DNA from 2 places in the Porphyromonas crevioricanis genome. Region 1 is predicted to be linked to the other one. Evidence: riboswitches for the same ligand, from Rfam matches in the RefSeq annotation. Region 1 holds a riboswitch; the other holds the start of a gene.
The links. Region 1 has a riboswitch for cobalamin ahead of metG (methionine--tRNA ligase). Riboswitches for the same ligand answer to the same signal wherever they lie in the genome.
Positions count from the first base shown of each region.

Region 2: linked by a shared signal. The riboswitch ahead of DQN70_RS09030 (4-hydroxyphenylacetate 3-hydroxylase family protein) and the one ahead of metG (methionine--tRNA ligase) in region 1 are both predicted to bind cobalamin.

Region 1 covers NZ_LS483447.1:159,098-166,675, forward strand. Annotated here, with positions in the region: gene metG (methionine--tRNA ligase) at 1-1,042, opposite strand, end outside; cobalamin riboswitch at 1,534-1,747, opposite strand; gene DQN70_RS00725 (T9SS type A sorting domain-containing protein) at 2,079-3,278, shown strand; tRNA gene DQN70_RS00730 (tRNA-Ala) at 4,007-4,079, opposite strand; gene DQN70_RS00735 (hypothetical protein) at 4,242-4,571, shown strand; gene ruvC (crossover junction endodeoxyribonuclease RuvC) at 4,575-5,165, shown strand; gene DQN70_RS09435 (hypothetical protein) at 5,212-5,946, shown strand; gene DQN70_RS00745 (GtrA family protein) at 5,912-6,319, shown strand; gene DQN70_RS00750 (putative signal transducing protein) at 6,320-6,748, shown strand; gene DQN70_RS00760 (C-GCAxxG-C-C family (seleno)protein) at 6,992-7,345, shown strand; gene DQN70_RS00765 (hypothetical protein) at 7,479-7,578, opposite strand, start outside.
Region 2 covers NZ_LS483447.1:2,032,036-2,039,613, forward strand. Annotated here, with positions in the region: gene DQN70_RS09025 (T9SS type A sorting domain-containing protein) at 1-2,626, shown strand, start outside; cobalamin riboswitch at 3,433-3,669, shown strand; gene DQN70_RS09030 (4-hydroxyphenylacetate 3-hydroxylase family protein) at 3,962-5,422, shown strand; gene DQN70_RS09035 (NifU family protein) at 5,454-5,756, shown strand; gene DQN70_RS09040 (acetyl-CoA hydrolase/transferase family protein) at 5,762-7,054, shown strand; gene DQN70_RS09045 (4-hydroxybutyrate dehydrogenase) at 7,093-7,578, shown strand, end outside.

The sequences.
Region 1 (7,578 bases):
AATTTCGACTGGTAGAGATCTTATCTCCCTCCAAATTGAGGAACTCGTTGGCAGGAACATTCTCCGGCAAGATATAGGAGCCTTCGGCTTTCAACATAGCGGGGAAAACAATACAGTGGAATACGATATTGTCTTTCCCTATGAAGTGCAGCAGCCTGGTCTCCGGATCTTTCCACCAGGTTTCCCAATCATCAGGACGCAAATCTTTGGTATTGGAAATATAGCCGATAGGGGCATCGAACCAGACATACAAAACTTTACCTTCGGCTCCTTCCACAGGCACCGGTATTCCCCAATCCAAATCGCGACTCACAGCTCTTGGCTGCAGTCCCATGTCTATCCAACTCTTACACTGACCATAGACATTACTTCTCCATTCTCGATGATCCTCCAGGATCCATTTTTTGAGGAATGACTCATGTTTGTCCAAAGGCAAATACCAGTGTTTGGTACTGCGCAACTCCGGTACCGAACCACTAATGGCACTTTTGGGGTTCACCAAATCAGTAGCATTGAGCGATGTACCACAAGCCTCACACTGATCACCATAAGCCCGCTCGTTTCCACAGTGTGGGCAGGTACCCGTGATATAACGATCGGCCAAGAACTGCTTTGCCTCGGGGTCGTAATACTGCTCTGTAGTCTGCTCTACAAACTCTCCTTTCTCATAGAGTTTTCGGAAAAACTCACCCGCTGTACGACGGTGCGTATCACTGGTGGTGCGACCGTAGACATCGAAACCAATACCAAATCGCTCGAAGCTCTCTTTGATGAGGGTATGGTAGCGATCTACCACTTGTTGGGGACTTACCCCTTCGGCTTTGGCTTTCAGAGCAATGGGGACTCCATGCTCATCCGACCCTCCTATCAAAAGTACTTCGCTCCCTCGCAATCGCAGGTAACGCGCATAGATATCTGCCGGTACATATACTCCGGCCAAGTGTCCGATATGAACAGGGCCATTGGCATAAGGCAAGGCCGTGGTGATCAGTGTACGCTTGAATTTCTTTGTCATACGCTCTTTTCCGTGGTAAAACCCCATCGACACACAAGCAGGAGTCAGTCAAGCCTGCCTTGTGTACACATTATTTATTACTTACAACTGCAAAGATAGCAAGCAATCTTTTAGAGACCGTTGCACAACGCGGCTCTTGCTGCGTTATTTTCGACATTCGGGCTTGGTCATATACGATACAACGATCTTTTGCGCAAGTCCCTCTATTCTGAGAGTTTGCATGGGAGGAGAAATTTTGTGGCAACAGGTAGGAGGCAATTATCCTCCGAAAATCACGCTACGAGACTTATTGTGCAAACTACCTCATGTCTCTTCTCTAAAAAGAGAAAGCCTCTTGCCTGACAACGACCATGGAGCTCATCCCACAGCATGCACAGACAGAGGCTTTCCGAAATCCACTAAGCGACTCGACTATGGCAGGTCGAGAACACAGAGTCTCCCGTCTGCGAGCGGGACGATCTTCCTCGGGGGGATTTTGAGAGGATATACAGGACGCATATCCTTAGCTTAACCTCGAAGCCGCAGAAACAGACGATGCAGGTCTTCTGGCTTCGTTGCTTCACCAAAACAAGCGCCTTCCCATACGAGACAAAGAATCCTCCTACAGTGGCATAATGCCTGCGGCTCAAACGCAACTTACAGCAGCGGGTCTGCCCGGGATTTTCACCCGATTCCCTTTTAATCCCAATCCGACAAAAGCCGAATTAGGGAACACCATCGCCACAAAGGTATACAATAAAATGAACTATGCCGGACTAAAGCAATCTGCTTAGTTAGGCTCGATACCGAAATAAGTATCTACCGAAAACAAATTGGCGGGTAGTTGTTATTTTACTAACTTTGGCATCAGGGGATATCTGACAGCAATGCCAAATGAGAGACTTACAAGCGTGAGTAGAATTGTTAGTCTAAGCGCAAAGCCGTATCAAAAGACAACAAGATAAGAGCAAACCTATCAATAACAGCATTGGTTGATTTTAGCCATGTTTTTTTTGTTTTCAGACAGAGAGTTTCTACAACACTACTCCTCAACTGAGTTAGAAATCAATAAATCATCCTTCTTATGAAAACAACACGAATACTATTAGCAGTGCTTATTGCACTACTCGTTGTGCCTGTGACAACTAGGGCACAAGAAGAAATGGGCGAGAAGCCAACAGATGAAAATTACCAAATCATGGAATTTCCTCTCCGTGATGGTACGATTTGGGTGAACAGCTGCCAAATGAGTAAGCACGTCATACCTTCTGAGGGAGCAAAGTCCCCCGAAGGGCTCTTCTTTTCCTATATATTTATAAATGGAGATACGACAATCAATCAGTTGAACTACAAAAAAGTCTATTGTACCAAAGACGATAGATTTATCGCGAACGAAACAAACTACTGGGGGGCTATTCGTCAAGACAAGGGGGTTGTTTACTTACGTATACCACAAGGGCTTTCTGATCCGGAGACCTATCCCAACACATTCTGGGAATTTGGAGGTTGGCATTGGGCAGGGAATGTAGCTCCTTTCAATTTCATAGAAAAAGGAGACAATTCAGACACAGGGTCTCTTCCTAATCCCGATCAAGAGCGTATCCTATATGATTTCAACCTGTACGAAAAACCACAAACGGCATACGATCGAGTATGGGGAAATGATGCAACAAGACCTCAATTCAAGGACTATAATTATGAGTATATCGCAGGGAGGTGGAGACGAACAATTTCCTTCAAAAACAACTCCTCTTTCGGTGTTAAATGGGTAGATGGAATAGGAGCTATGGAAGGCTTCGGATTTACTTATGTTCGGCTCATACCCACATCAGCTTCTATGCTCAAAGAAAAAGCTCCGGGGCAACATCTTTTTAATATCTATCATAGAGCCTCTCTGCTTTGTTTCCTGCAGGATGACCAAGTTGTCTATCACGACCCTCGTCCACAACAGGACTTGTACGACAACCTAATCCTTCCTCAAGAGAATGTCACAGCAAAAGATTGCTTCCGAGCAGACCAGATGCTAAATGTCGAAGGTCTGACAAATAATCCTTTCTTGCCCAAGGAATGGGCTTTTGTTGCTAAGGACAATCTTCTACGATGGGAAAAGACAAACCTAAAGACATTGGCTCTGTACAATATGAAAGCTGAACAAGTATGGGTCGGCAATATGGAGGACAAAACCTCTGTCGATCTCTCCTCCCTTCCCACAGGGCTATATCTCTACATCGTGACCGACACACAAGGCTTGCGATACACTGGAAAGATCTACTTAGGCGAATAAGTTTGCACTAAATAAAGAAGCCTGTGACACAAGAGAAGTTTCCTCTCCTTGTCGCAGGCTTTTTCTTTGCTTACAGAGACCTTCGCACAGACTTCCTCTATGACGTACCAGACATAACGAATCAAAAGAGTTTCGTGTGCGGAGGTTTTGGGCTCACGCATTCTTCAAGGGTTATCAAGAAGCTCCTACATTCTTGTAGTTGGAATAGATATATTTTGTAAAATTCAGATTGCAATAAAAGCCGAGAAGAGAGAGAAAAAAACAGACTGTACACACAGAAGATTAGCTCTCTTTTACCCCTCTTGTGTGAGGCTTCCAGAACAGCGATGAATAGGGTATTTCAGCAGGGTCAAATTTTCTCCTGAGAGAAATTTTGCTAACACAGGAGAGAGAAATTTTTTTCTCAGGAGAGAAATTTCCTTTTCTCCATGCGCAGCAAAAAACGTCTCCCATGAGCATCAAAAAAGAGAGGAAAAAAACGATCAAAATAGCCCCAATTTGAGTAGGAAAAGCACAGCAAAAAGAAAACACAATAACGCACAACCAAACAAAAGAAAACAAATAAAAGTTGCCGCTCGGAGAACTATCCTGGGGACTTTTTTTAGCAGAGATCGTGCAATCATTTCAAGGAGCCAAAGAAGAATTTTATACAGAAGAGTCTGGCTCCAATTCAGGTATAAAAAAAAGGGTGCAAACCGCATGCTGCGACCTGCACCCAAACTCTTTCGTGGAGTATAGCGGACTCGAACCGCTCACCTCAACACTGCCAGTGTTGCGCTCTACCAGATGAGCTAATACCCCCCTTTGCGACCGCAAATATAGAACATTTCTTGGATATACATACATTTGCGTATAGAATATCAATCAGACCATTAGTAGGATACAAATAGAATACAAAGTCTACTGAAACAGCCTTTTTACAACCCATACAACAGTCCCCCTCAAACAAGGAAATTCACAAGTATGCGACACTTATATAATATCAACTTTGCAATTCCTCGAGAGCAGAGCAAGGAATTGGAGGCACACCTTAGCAAGACCACGTTGCCACAACTGAGAGCGGCCTTTGCAGAAGTAGAACTATATGCCTACCGCCTCACTGATCCGATTTATGACGAGAATGTATGTAATTGCAGCTTGCAATTCATCTTCCCCGATAGAGAAACGAAAGAGCAAGTCATGGCTTCCCCTACCTTGGCCGAATCAATCAAAGCCATATCTGAGGTTTTCGACAATAGATTATTGAGTTTCGATTCGCTACTCGAAGAAATTCAACCCGAAACGATCGACTAAGGAATGCCAGCGGAGCGTATCATCTTAGGCATAGACCCGGGTACGGTGGTTATGGGCTACGGACTGCTGAGGGTACAGGGACAACGGGCCGAGATGATCACAATGGGTGTGATCAAGCTCAATAGATACGACAATCACTACATCAGGCTAAAACGTATTTTCGATAGGGTAACAGGTCTGATAGATGCCTATCTACCTGACGAACTTGCTATCGAAGCCCCTTTTTTTGGCAAAAACGTGCAGTCCATGCTAAAGCTCGGACGCGCTCAGGGCGTTGCAATGGCAGCAGCCCTTACCAGAGATATCCCGATCACCGAATATGTACCTATGCGTATCAAAGAGGCGATCACCGGGAATGGACACGCCTCCAAAGAGCAGGTAGCCGGTATGTTGCAGCGTTTCTTACACATCCCCGAAGAATCAATGCTAAAAGAGATGGATGCCACAGATGCTTTGGCTACAGCTCTTTGCCACTTCTTCCTCACCTCCAATCCGCTGCAAAAACAGACCTCGGCAACCAAGAGTTGGAGCGACTTCGTAAAGGCCAATCCCAATCGAGTCAAAGGCTCTCAAGAACGGAGAAAGCCGATATAAACAGCTCTCATTATCTTTGTAGAAACATTATAGCACGAAAGTTCCTATGGACGACATAAGCAGACTTGGCGGGCAAATACATCAGCTGGAAGAACCTGTACCGCTGCCCTTGCAGGCCGAGTACTTCAAACAATCTATTGCACTGAGGATGACCAAGGGAGAAGGAAATCCGCACAACTATCCGACCATGGATGCCGAGAAGCTCATCTTCGATCAAGACAAACCTCTCTCGACACGCCGTATGGCACTCTCTCGACTGGCAATGTCGGGCAGAGTAGAAGCCTATCGGGTAATCGAAGACTTTCTGAAAATTGCTCCCGAAGGAGAGCTAAGGCAGTGGGCCATGATGGCCAAACTCGAATGCAGAGTGGCTATGATGAGCGACTTGGTCGATGAACGACAGATAGCCGTAGCCAGCGGGTTGGGCGGCCGTGGCGATCTAATGCGCTTCATGGGGCTTTTCCACACCGTACATCTGCAAGAGTTCGAGCCTTTTCAGGTGGAGCTATTCACCAAAGAGCTACAATACCGAATGGAGCAATATGGAGGCGAAGTGGAGGATATCTCCGTTGGATACAATTACATCCAAATTTCTTTCCTCCTACCCATACAATCCCCTATCAAAGAGATTTTTGTGGGATTTATCCTTGAGTGCAACCTCTATGGAAATTTCTTGGGAGACAGCTTTATGGTTACCAACTCCCAGCCCATCACTCCACAGGTAATCAAAGAAACTTTGGCCAAATATGCTAAGGAGAAAAACCTTGATCCAACTCATTAAGTACGGGCTGATCGGCGTTTCCAATACGCTCATCACAGCCATCGTAATATGGGTTCTGCTAAAAAAAGCCGATAGCCCCGATTGGATAGCCAATCTATTGGGCTATACGGCCGGTATCATCAATAGCTTTGTATGGAACAGGAAGTGGACTTTCTCCAGTGAACACAGCTGGACGAGAGACTTCCTGATATTCCTACTGGCTTTTCTAATCTGCTACCTGATACAGTACGCAGCCGTCTTTGTTCTCAACAGACACACGACCTACGACTCCTACTACAATCATGTAATAGGGATGCTGCTGTACACAATACTCAATTTCCTGTTCAACAAGTATATCACATTCTCCCCTGTATCTAAACAATGCGAAGCCTGAATGAAACCCACTAATCCTTCTCTTCCTTCTCCGCCGGCAGAGGAGCGCATGCTCTTATTGGCCAGCTATCAGGAGTTTGAAGAAGCCGAATACCTGCTATCACTTCTGTCTCGGCATGGCGTGAGAGCCTATCTGCGCAATGAGTTTAGTAACAGGATGCTATCCCCCATGGTAGACATCGGCGGTTATAGGGTAGAGATCGCCGAGCTTGACGTGGAGAAAGCCTTGCAAATACTGGAGGAAGAGGGTTACAGTCTGCCTGATGAGACAGAAAGCAACATCGGCACAATAGCAAGTTTGGCCGACAAATTGCCCTTCTTCAGAAAAAAGAATTTGGAGTTTCGCCTTTGGGCTTTGCTGCTGAGTACAATCCTATTTCTTGCACTCTTGGCTTTGACTCTATACTTGATTACATCCTTTGCCGGCTAACCCTCCCTTTTGCCATGCGAACACGCAAACCCCTCAGCAAACTTCAGATGGTTTGTATCATCCTTTTGTGGGTTTTGATTGTTATGTACATACTCGCTCACGCCGAAATAGATGGGCCTCTCGTGCTAAGCCTTGTCATATCGGGTGTACTTGTGTTGGTACCTATCTACAAAACAATTCGCAAGCGATCAAAAAAGAATTAAATACATACTTATCACTCATAACCTACGAAGACACACATTTATGAAAACTCACGCAGAAGATTTCTTCCACAACAAACCGAACAACTGGAACTGTTGCCAATCCGTACTCAAACAATTTCAAGACCACATCGCTCTCTCCGATGACGAAATAGAGCTACATTACCGTCCTTGTGGAGGAGGACGGGCAGAAGGTGGGCTTTGTGGAGCCCTCTATGCAGCCGAAGAGTTGATGAAAAAGCATCAGTTACCGTCAGTAAAAGACGATTTCAAGAAAGAGGCCGGTGGGACAACTTGCAGAGAACTGAAAGCTGAACTCAAATTCCCCTGTGTAGAAGCTGTACGTCTGGCCGAACGGCTTGTCAATGAGCGTCTGGGCGAGAAAAGGAATCAATAAAAAGACTGTTGTGCAAGGCAACAGTCTCTTATCAACAAAGACCATTGAGGTCTGAAAAACGAAAGCCCTGCAAACCGACTTGGTTTGCAGGGCTTTTTATTTTGCCTCAATCAACTATCGTGCTGAGTCTTACTTAGAATTCCAATTCGAGACCTATGGAAACCTCCTCAGGAGCAAAGCGCAAGCCGAATCCATTTTGTCCAAAAGCCGGGCCTCCATGACCATGTCCGCCA
Region 2 (7,578 bases), 260 kb from region 1:
AACGACTTCTTGCTCGGGAGCTCTTGTAAACAATACAAACCAAGACTTCACACCCTATATCCTTACAGCTTCGCACTGTGCCGGATCCGGCTCACACTTCCCAGTAAGTCAAGAATCATTGAACAAATGGATATTCACATTCCACTATGTCAAGCCGGATTGCTCCAATGCCTCCTCGGCCACATCTTATGGCAAAAGTATGGTGGGATGCTCCAAAGTGGCCTATTTACCTTCTGTGGGTCATTCCGATGGATTACTATTGAAACTCAATCAGGATATTCCGCTTGATTACCGCGTTTACTATAACGGTTGGGATCGCAGACGCACTCCTCCTGCGAAAGGAGTGAGCCTGCATCACCCAATGGCGGATGCCATGAAGATCTCTATCTTCTCTCAGAGACCCAACATTACCTATTTCCGAGATTTCTTCGGCGATGGTGCATCCAAGGCTCATTTTGAAGTGACTTTCAATACAGGTACTGAAGGGGGATCTTCCGGCTCATCTCTCTTTAATGAGAAAAAGTTGATTGTCGGCACACTCACCGGAGGAGGTGAGCCTTGTAAAAATCCGGCCCGGCAGGATTACTATGGACGATTACATGCTCATTGGGATTGGTTCAAAGAAGAAGGGAATGATGTGCAAATGGCAACATTCCTCGATCCCAAAGAGAATGGTAAGACAGAAATGCTGGAGGGCACTTATCGAGAGAACAAACAGTATTACGAGCCTGTCGCCAGAGTAATGGCTATACCGTCTGACAACAAAGGTAATAGGGTGAAAGTAATTTGGACGGCCCCTGTAGGCATGGATAAAAAGACAGTTGCGGAATACCAAATCAAGCGTAATGGCCAGAATCTGAACATCAAAGTTCCCCACGTACACGGCACAGAATATTACCAGTTTGAAGATCAATTCAATGCAAACGATGTGATCAATGGGATGACGGACTACCAAGTGAGGGCATTATACAAAGAAGGTGACAGCCCTGTAGAGACAGCTTGGTCTCCCATCGTAGCTGCATACACCTTGGCAGACAGAAAAGTTGCAGGAGTGAAAGTCTCGAAAGAGGGTGATAAAGTACATCTCAGTTGGAACAAGCCTATTCTCTGCGCTGAATGGTCAAAAATAGGATCTGGAAACGATATTGAGTTTAAGCCCTTGCCCGTAGAGTACAGACCGCAGGGAACTCACGACACTTGGCCTCTAACACAACTCACTTATCGTGAGAGCTGGCCTTTCAAGGGGATGCCGTTCCGTGCAGTAGGGAATCACAACCAACTATATGTAAACCAAGTAAGCATGCTGCCAACAAAGGCCGGTACGAATATCTACGCCTACCTATCAGCCTATGACCCTGCCTACGAAGAAGGCTACAAGCCTACTATCATCAAAACACGAGTACCTAATGACTGGCAACCCGGCCAATGGGTACCGATTATTCTTCCCGAACCTTTCGTTGTTGATCCCCTGGGAACCTTCTTTGTAGGCTTTGTTACCGACAATGAGCTGCCAACTCCTGCAGGCATCGCTTATGCCGAAGGCAGTCGAGATGAGTATGCCACAAGTGAATCAGCCCTATTCTGGAATCCGGACACAAATGATAAGGGGAAAGGATTTTATTCATTGGAGCATTCCAAAGTAAAAACTTTCGGAAAAAACTATATGGCTATTCGTTTGCTCATTACAAATAGCAGCAAAAAGTTGCAGCAACCCATTACCGATGTCGCTGCCGGTAGCAAGGGTCTGGCTGTTCTACCCATCATAAAAGGCTATCAGATAAGGCGAAATGGAGAAGTTGTGGCCGAAGTAAAGGAACTTACCTACACTTCCGACATCGCAGCCAAAGAGGAAGATAAATATGAAGTCTTTGCCATATACGAAACCGATCCGGCTGTTTATCTAAATCAAGCTCAGGCGCAAAACACATTTGTAGTCAGTGGAATCTGCCAAGGAGAAGGTAGTTTGGAGATAACAGGCTTCGAGAATCTTAACGAGGTGCCATACGGAACAACTCTCTCCGTAAAGGCCCAACCAAACAAAAGCAAAGGCTATACATTGGAATCTATCAAAGCCGGTAATGAAGATATTACACGCAAAAAATCTTTTGTAGTAAAGTCGGATGTTGTTGTGAAAGCAATTTTTGTCCAAAAAGGACATCAAGTGAAACTTCGCAGCAATGCTCTGGGGAAAATTGAAATTGCTGGCTACACAAACGATCAGCTCAAATCAGTTCCTACAGGTACAGAACTCACGGTACTCGCCAAGCCTCAAGCAGACAATATCAAGCTCTCAAAACTGACTGCCAATGGCGAAGACATAATGCAGAGCATGAAGTTTGTAGTCACTACAGATACAGAAATCATTGCAGAGTTTGCCAAGACTGAGGGAATCAATGATGTTAGGAAAACAGGAATACAACTCTATCCCAATCCGGCAGACGACTATGTGGAAATTTCCGGAGCCGACAAGAATGCAGAACTGTTGCTGATGGAGCTAAATGGACAGGTACTGCTCCGAAGCATGACAGATGCCAACGGAGCTGCACGTATCGACCTCACACAATTTGCTCCAGGCAGCTACTTGCTACAAGTCGGCAAGTTGTCTCACAAACTGGTCGTTCAGTGAGCTGACTTTGGAAAAACAAATTCAGTTGTGATTGAGGGGGCTTTCTTCTCCATCGCAAAAAGATAAGCAAACAACACGAGGGTACCGTCAAATATATTTTGGCGGTACTCTTTCTTTTTTGAAGATACACACGATAGGTCTCAAACGAATTCCCAGAGGGGTATTTCTCTTCGCTAAAACCAACACATTTTGTAAAAATACAGTCGCAGACAAAACGACAAAAAAGAAAAGAAAAGAAAAGAGACTGTTGCAAACTAACAGATATACCCCTTTTTATACGTCTTGTATAGGTCTATCAAAACACCGATGAACAGGGCATTCTAAAGGGGTCAAAATTCTCTCAGGAGAGAATTTTTGCTAACACAGGAGAGAGCAATTTTTTTCTCAGGAGAGAATTTTCATTCTCTCCCGTGTTAATCAAAATCGGCTCCCATCAGCATCAAAAAAAGATCGGAAAAACCCAATAAAAAGCCCCCGATCCGAGCAGAAAATGCACCGCAAACAGAACACAATAAAACACAGAAAAAAGCACAAAGAAACACTCAAGGAAATATATCATAGGTTCCGGACAAGTCCGAAAAACGAAGTGGAAAACTTATGCATGATATAAAGAAGGTATTAACAACACGACAGCCTCATGATTGTGCAACTCTACCTATTATATAATAGGTGTATAAACACGAGCTCTTTCGTCCCTATTGTGATTGATTTATGGAAAGATTCTGGATTGAGAACAAAGCAAGTCTTCTTGATATGAGACTTTTTCCTGCTTTGAGGGAGAAGGTTTGGTCTTTTGAATATAATACATACCTTTGTGTCGCTTTGGTGAGCGTAGCAGTAACCACTGTTGCGTTGTAATAGGGAATCCGGTGAAAGTCCGGGACTGTCCCCTCAGCTGTAAGTTCGAAAAACAAGAAGCAGCAATCTCACCGGCCACTTCCGCGCCCCGGGTGTTTTTATCCCAGGCTCCGCTTTCAAGGAAGGAGGGAAGGCCGTTGCTATCTCGAACAAGTCAGAAAACCTGCCAAGGCAAGCAGCTCTCAGCAACTCGGGGTGAAGGGTAACGAGAGTGATGTTTTTTTAGTCAATACAAGACAAGAGTAGTCTATGCGCTTGGATACAAGTCGCAGTTGCGTTATGGCCGTTTGGGGCATAATGCGCTGTGGGATGTCGCAGCCTATAGAGAGTTTGAGGACAAGGTTAATGGCTGTCCGAAACTCTATCCCTTTTGAGGAAGAATCATTTTTCCTCACAGGTAGATTGTCCTTGTCACCCGGTCTCGATCGAACGATCTAAATCACTTTGTAATACGAATCAACAAAAAACAGTGCTATTATGATGACAAGTCAAGAGTACATTGAGAGCATGCGCAAACTCAACCTGAAGGTGTATTTCATGGGAGAGCGCATTGAGAACCCTGTTGATCACCCCATGATTCGTCCTTCACTCAACTCTGTGGCCATGACCTATGAGTTGGCTGAGAAGCCTGAATATCAAGAGGTGATGACCGCCATTTCCAATCTTACTGGCAAGCGTATCAATCGCTTTTGTCACTTGCATCAGTCTACCGAAGACCTCAAGAATAAGGTAAAGATGCAGCGTCTGCTCGGTCAGAAGACTGCTTCTTGCTTCCAACGCTGCGTAGGGATGGATGCTTTCAATGCAATCTACTCTACTACATATGAAATGGATCAGGAGCTTGGAACAAGCTACCACGCTCGTTTCGTAGAATATCTCAAATATGTTCAGGACAACGACCTCGTAGTAGACGGGGCAATGACTGACCCCAAAGGGGACCGTGGCCTATCTCCTTCTCAACAGGAAGACCCGGATATGTATCTGCATATCGTGGAAGTGCGCGAAGACGGTATTGTCGTACGTGGAGCCAAGGCTCACCAGACTGGAGCTGTCAATTCTCATGAGCACTTGATCATGCCTACTGTTGCCATGAAAGAAGGTGACAAGGATTATGCTGTTTCATTTGCCGTTCCCGGTGACACGGAAGGTCTGTTTATGATCTATGGTCGCCAGAGCTGTGACACTCGTAAGACAGAAGCCGGAGCCGAAATAGATCTCGGTAACCCCACATTCGGAGGACACGAAGCTTTGGTAGTATTCGACAATGTGTTTGTACCCAACGAACGCGTCTTCATGTGTAAGGAATACCAATATGCAGGTATGATGGTAGAACGATTTGCCGGCTATCATCGTCAAAGCTACGGAGGCTGCAAAGTGGGTGTGGGAGATGTGCTCATTGGAGCTGCTGCTTTGGCCGCCGAATACAACGGTGTGCCTAAAGTATCTCACATCAAGGACAAGTTGATAGAGATGATACATCTGAATGAAACACTCTACGCTTGCGGTATTGCTTGTTCTTCCGAAGGTAAACCTACTGCATCCGGTAACTATCTGATCGACTTGCTTCTGGCGAATGTTTGTAAGCAGAATGTTACACGTCTGCCATATGAGATTGCCCGCCTGGCCGAAGATATCGCTGGAGGTCTGATGGTAACCATGCCATCTGAGCAAGACCTGCGTGATCCGGAGCTTGGCCCAGTGGTGAAAAAGTATCTCAAGGGAGCTGTAGGAAAAGATACAACCAATAGAATGCGTATCCTGCGACTGATCGAGAATATGACATTGGGTACTGCAGCTGTCGGCTACCGTACGGAGTCTATGCACGGAGCCGGTTCTCCTCAAGCCCAACGCATCATGATTTCTCGTCAAGGCAACTTGGAAGCCAAGAAACAAATGGCAAGAGAGATTGCTCGTATTGATACCTCTTTGGATAAGTAATAATATTCAAAAACTCTTAAGATAGAAGACGATGACCCGAAAACTACCGACCGAATCGGAGATCAAGGAGGTGTTGGACCGTGATGTCCGGCCATCTCTGATGAATCATAGCGGAGACGTTCAGCTAAAATCTATCCGCCCAGATGGTACGGTAGTTGTGGAGTTTTTAGGTTCGTGTCGCTTTTGCCCCGCTGCCCTGGATACGTTGGAGTCCTTGATAGGGGGAGCCTTTGCCAATTCTTTTCCTCAGTCCAATCTCCGAGTCGTATTAGGCGGGGGGGTAAGCGATAGTCTTTTGAGTGAAGCCAAACGCCTGATGGGTAAGACGCATTGAAAAGTATGAAGAACTCGTATCAATCGAAAGTTGTTAGTGCCCTGGAGGCTGTAAAACACATCCCTAACGACAGCTTGGTAGTTATGGGACATGCTGCAGCCGTGCCTCAGCTTTGTTCACAAGCTATAGCCGATAATTATCAGCAATATTCCAATGTGCGCATTTACCACATGCTTTGCTTGGGCAATGCGCCATATACAGCCCCTGAGATGCAGGGGCATATCACTCATGTGACCAACTTTGTAGGAGGGAATACTCGCCAGGCCGTAGCCGAGGGTAGAGCAGACTTTTTCCCGGCCTTCTTCTATGATGTTCCTCGTTATTTCCGAAATGGTCTGTTGCCAGTGGATGTAGCGGTAATACAGGTCTCCGAACCTAATGAAGAAGGATACTGCAGCTTTGGTCTTTCTTGCGACTATACCAAGCCGGCTGCCGAGTGCGCCAAAATGGTTATTGCAGAGGTAAATAAGCAGATGCCTTTTGTCGGAGGGGACAACTTTATACACGTAGATCAGATAGATTACATCGTAGAGGCCGATTATCCTCTCTACGAAATTCCTTTGCCCAAAATAGGAGAGGTAGAGCAAGCTATCGGAGCCAATGTCGCTTCCTTGATTCCCGATGGAGCCACATTGCAGCTTGGTATAGGGGCAATCCCCGATGCCGTATTAGTTTTTTTGGGCGAAAAGAAAGATTTGGGTATTCACACAGAAATGTTTTCCGACGGGGTATTGCAGTTGGTAAAGGATGGTGTGATTACCAACCAGGTCAAGCCTATCCACAAGGGAAAGCTCACTGCTACATTCTTGATGGGGACAAAAGCCCTGTACGATTTTGTAGACCACAATCCCGATGTAGATCTTGCACCTGTGGATTGGGTGAACAACCCGACCACTGTCATGCAGCTCGACAAGATTATCAGCATCAATAGCTGTATTGAGGTAGACCTCATGGGGCAAGTAGCCAGTGAAACCATCGGTCTCACACAGTTCAGCGGTACCGGAGGTCAAGTCGATTACGTACGTGGCGCAGCAATGGCCGATCATGGGGTAAGCATTATGGCTATGCCTTCGACGGCAAAAAAAGGGACCACTTCCCGCATCGTTTCTCTTCTGGCTGCGGGTTCTGCTGTCACGACATCTCGCTGTGATGTAGACTACGTGGTTACCGAATACGGCATAGCACATCTGCGAGGAAAATCACTAAAAGAAAGAGCTAAAGCCCTCATTGCGGTGGCTCATCCCCAGTTCCGCTCGGATCTGGAAGCAGAGTTTGCCAAACGTTTCCCGATGGCCTGATGCAGATTTTAGATTCATGATATAAACCACATATTGATATGCAACTATTCAAGTTAGGTACAGTCATTCACGAATTTGACAATTTTGCCGAATTTGCCAAGGGGTTCAATCTCGGTGAGCGTGACTTGGTTATTACCAATGCTTTCCTCCACGAACCTTTCATGGCCAATCTCGGTCTGAAATGCAAGTTTGTGATGCAGGAGAAGTATGGTTTGGGTGAGCCAAACGACGAAATGATGAATGCCATCCTGCGGGATACCAAGGGTACTGACTTCGACCGTGTAATCGCTGTTGGCGGTGGTACGGTGATCGACATATCCAAATTGTTTGTGCTGAAAGGTTTGGGCGAAGACGTCCTCCCTGCTTTCGACAAGAAAATTCCTCTGGTGAAAGAGAAAGAATTGGTAATCATTCCTACAACCTCTGGTACAGGTAGTGAAGTAACCAATATCTCCATCGCCGAGATCAAGAGCCGTCATACCAAGATGGGCTTGGCTGATGACGCCATATTGGCCGATCATGCT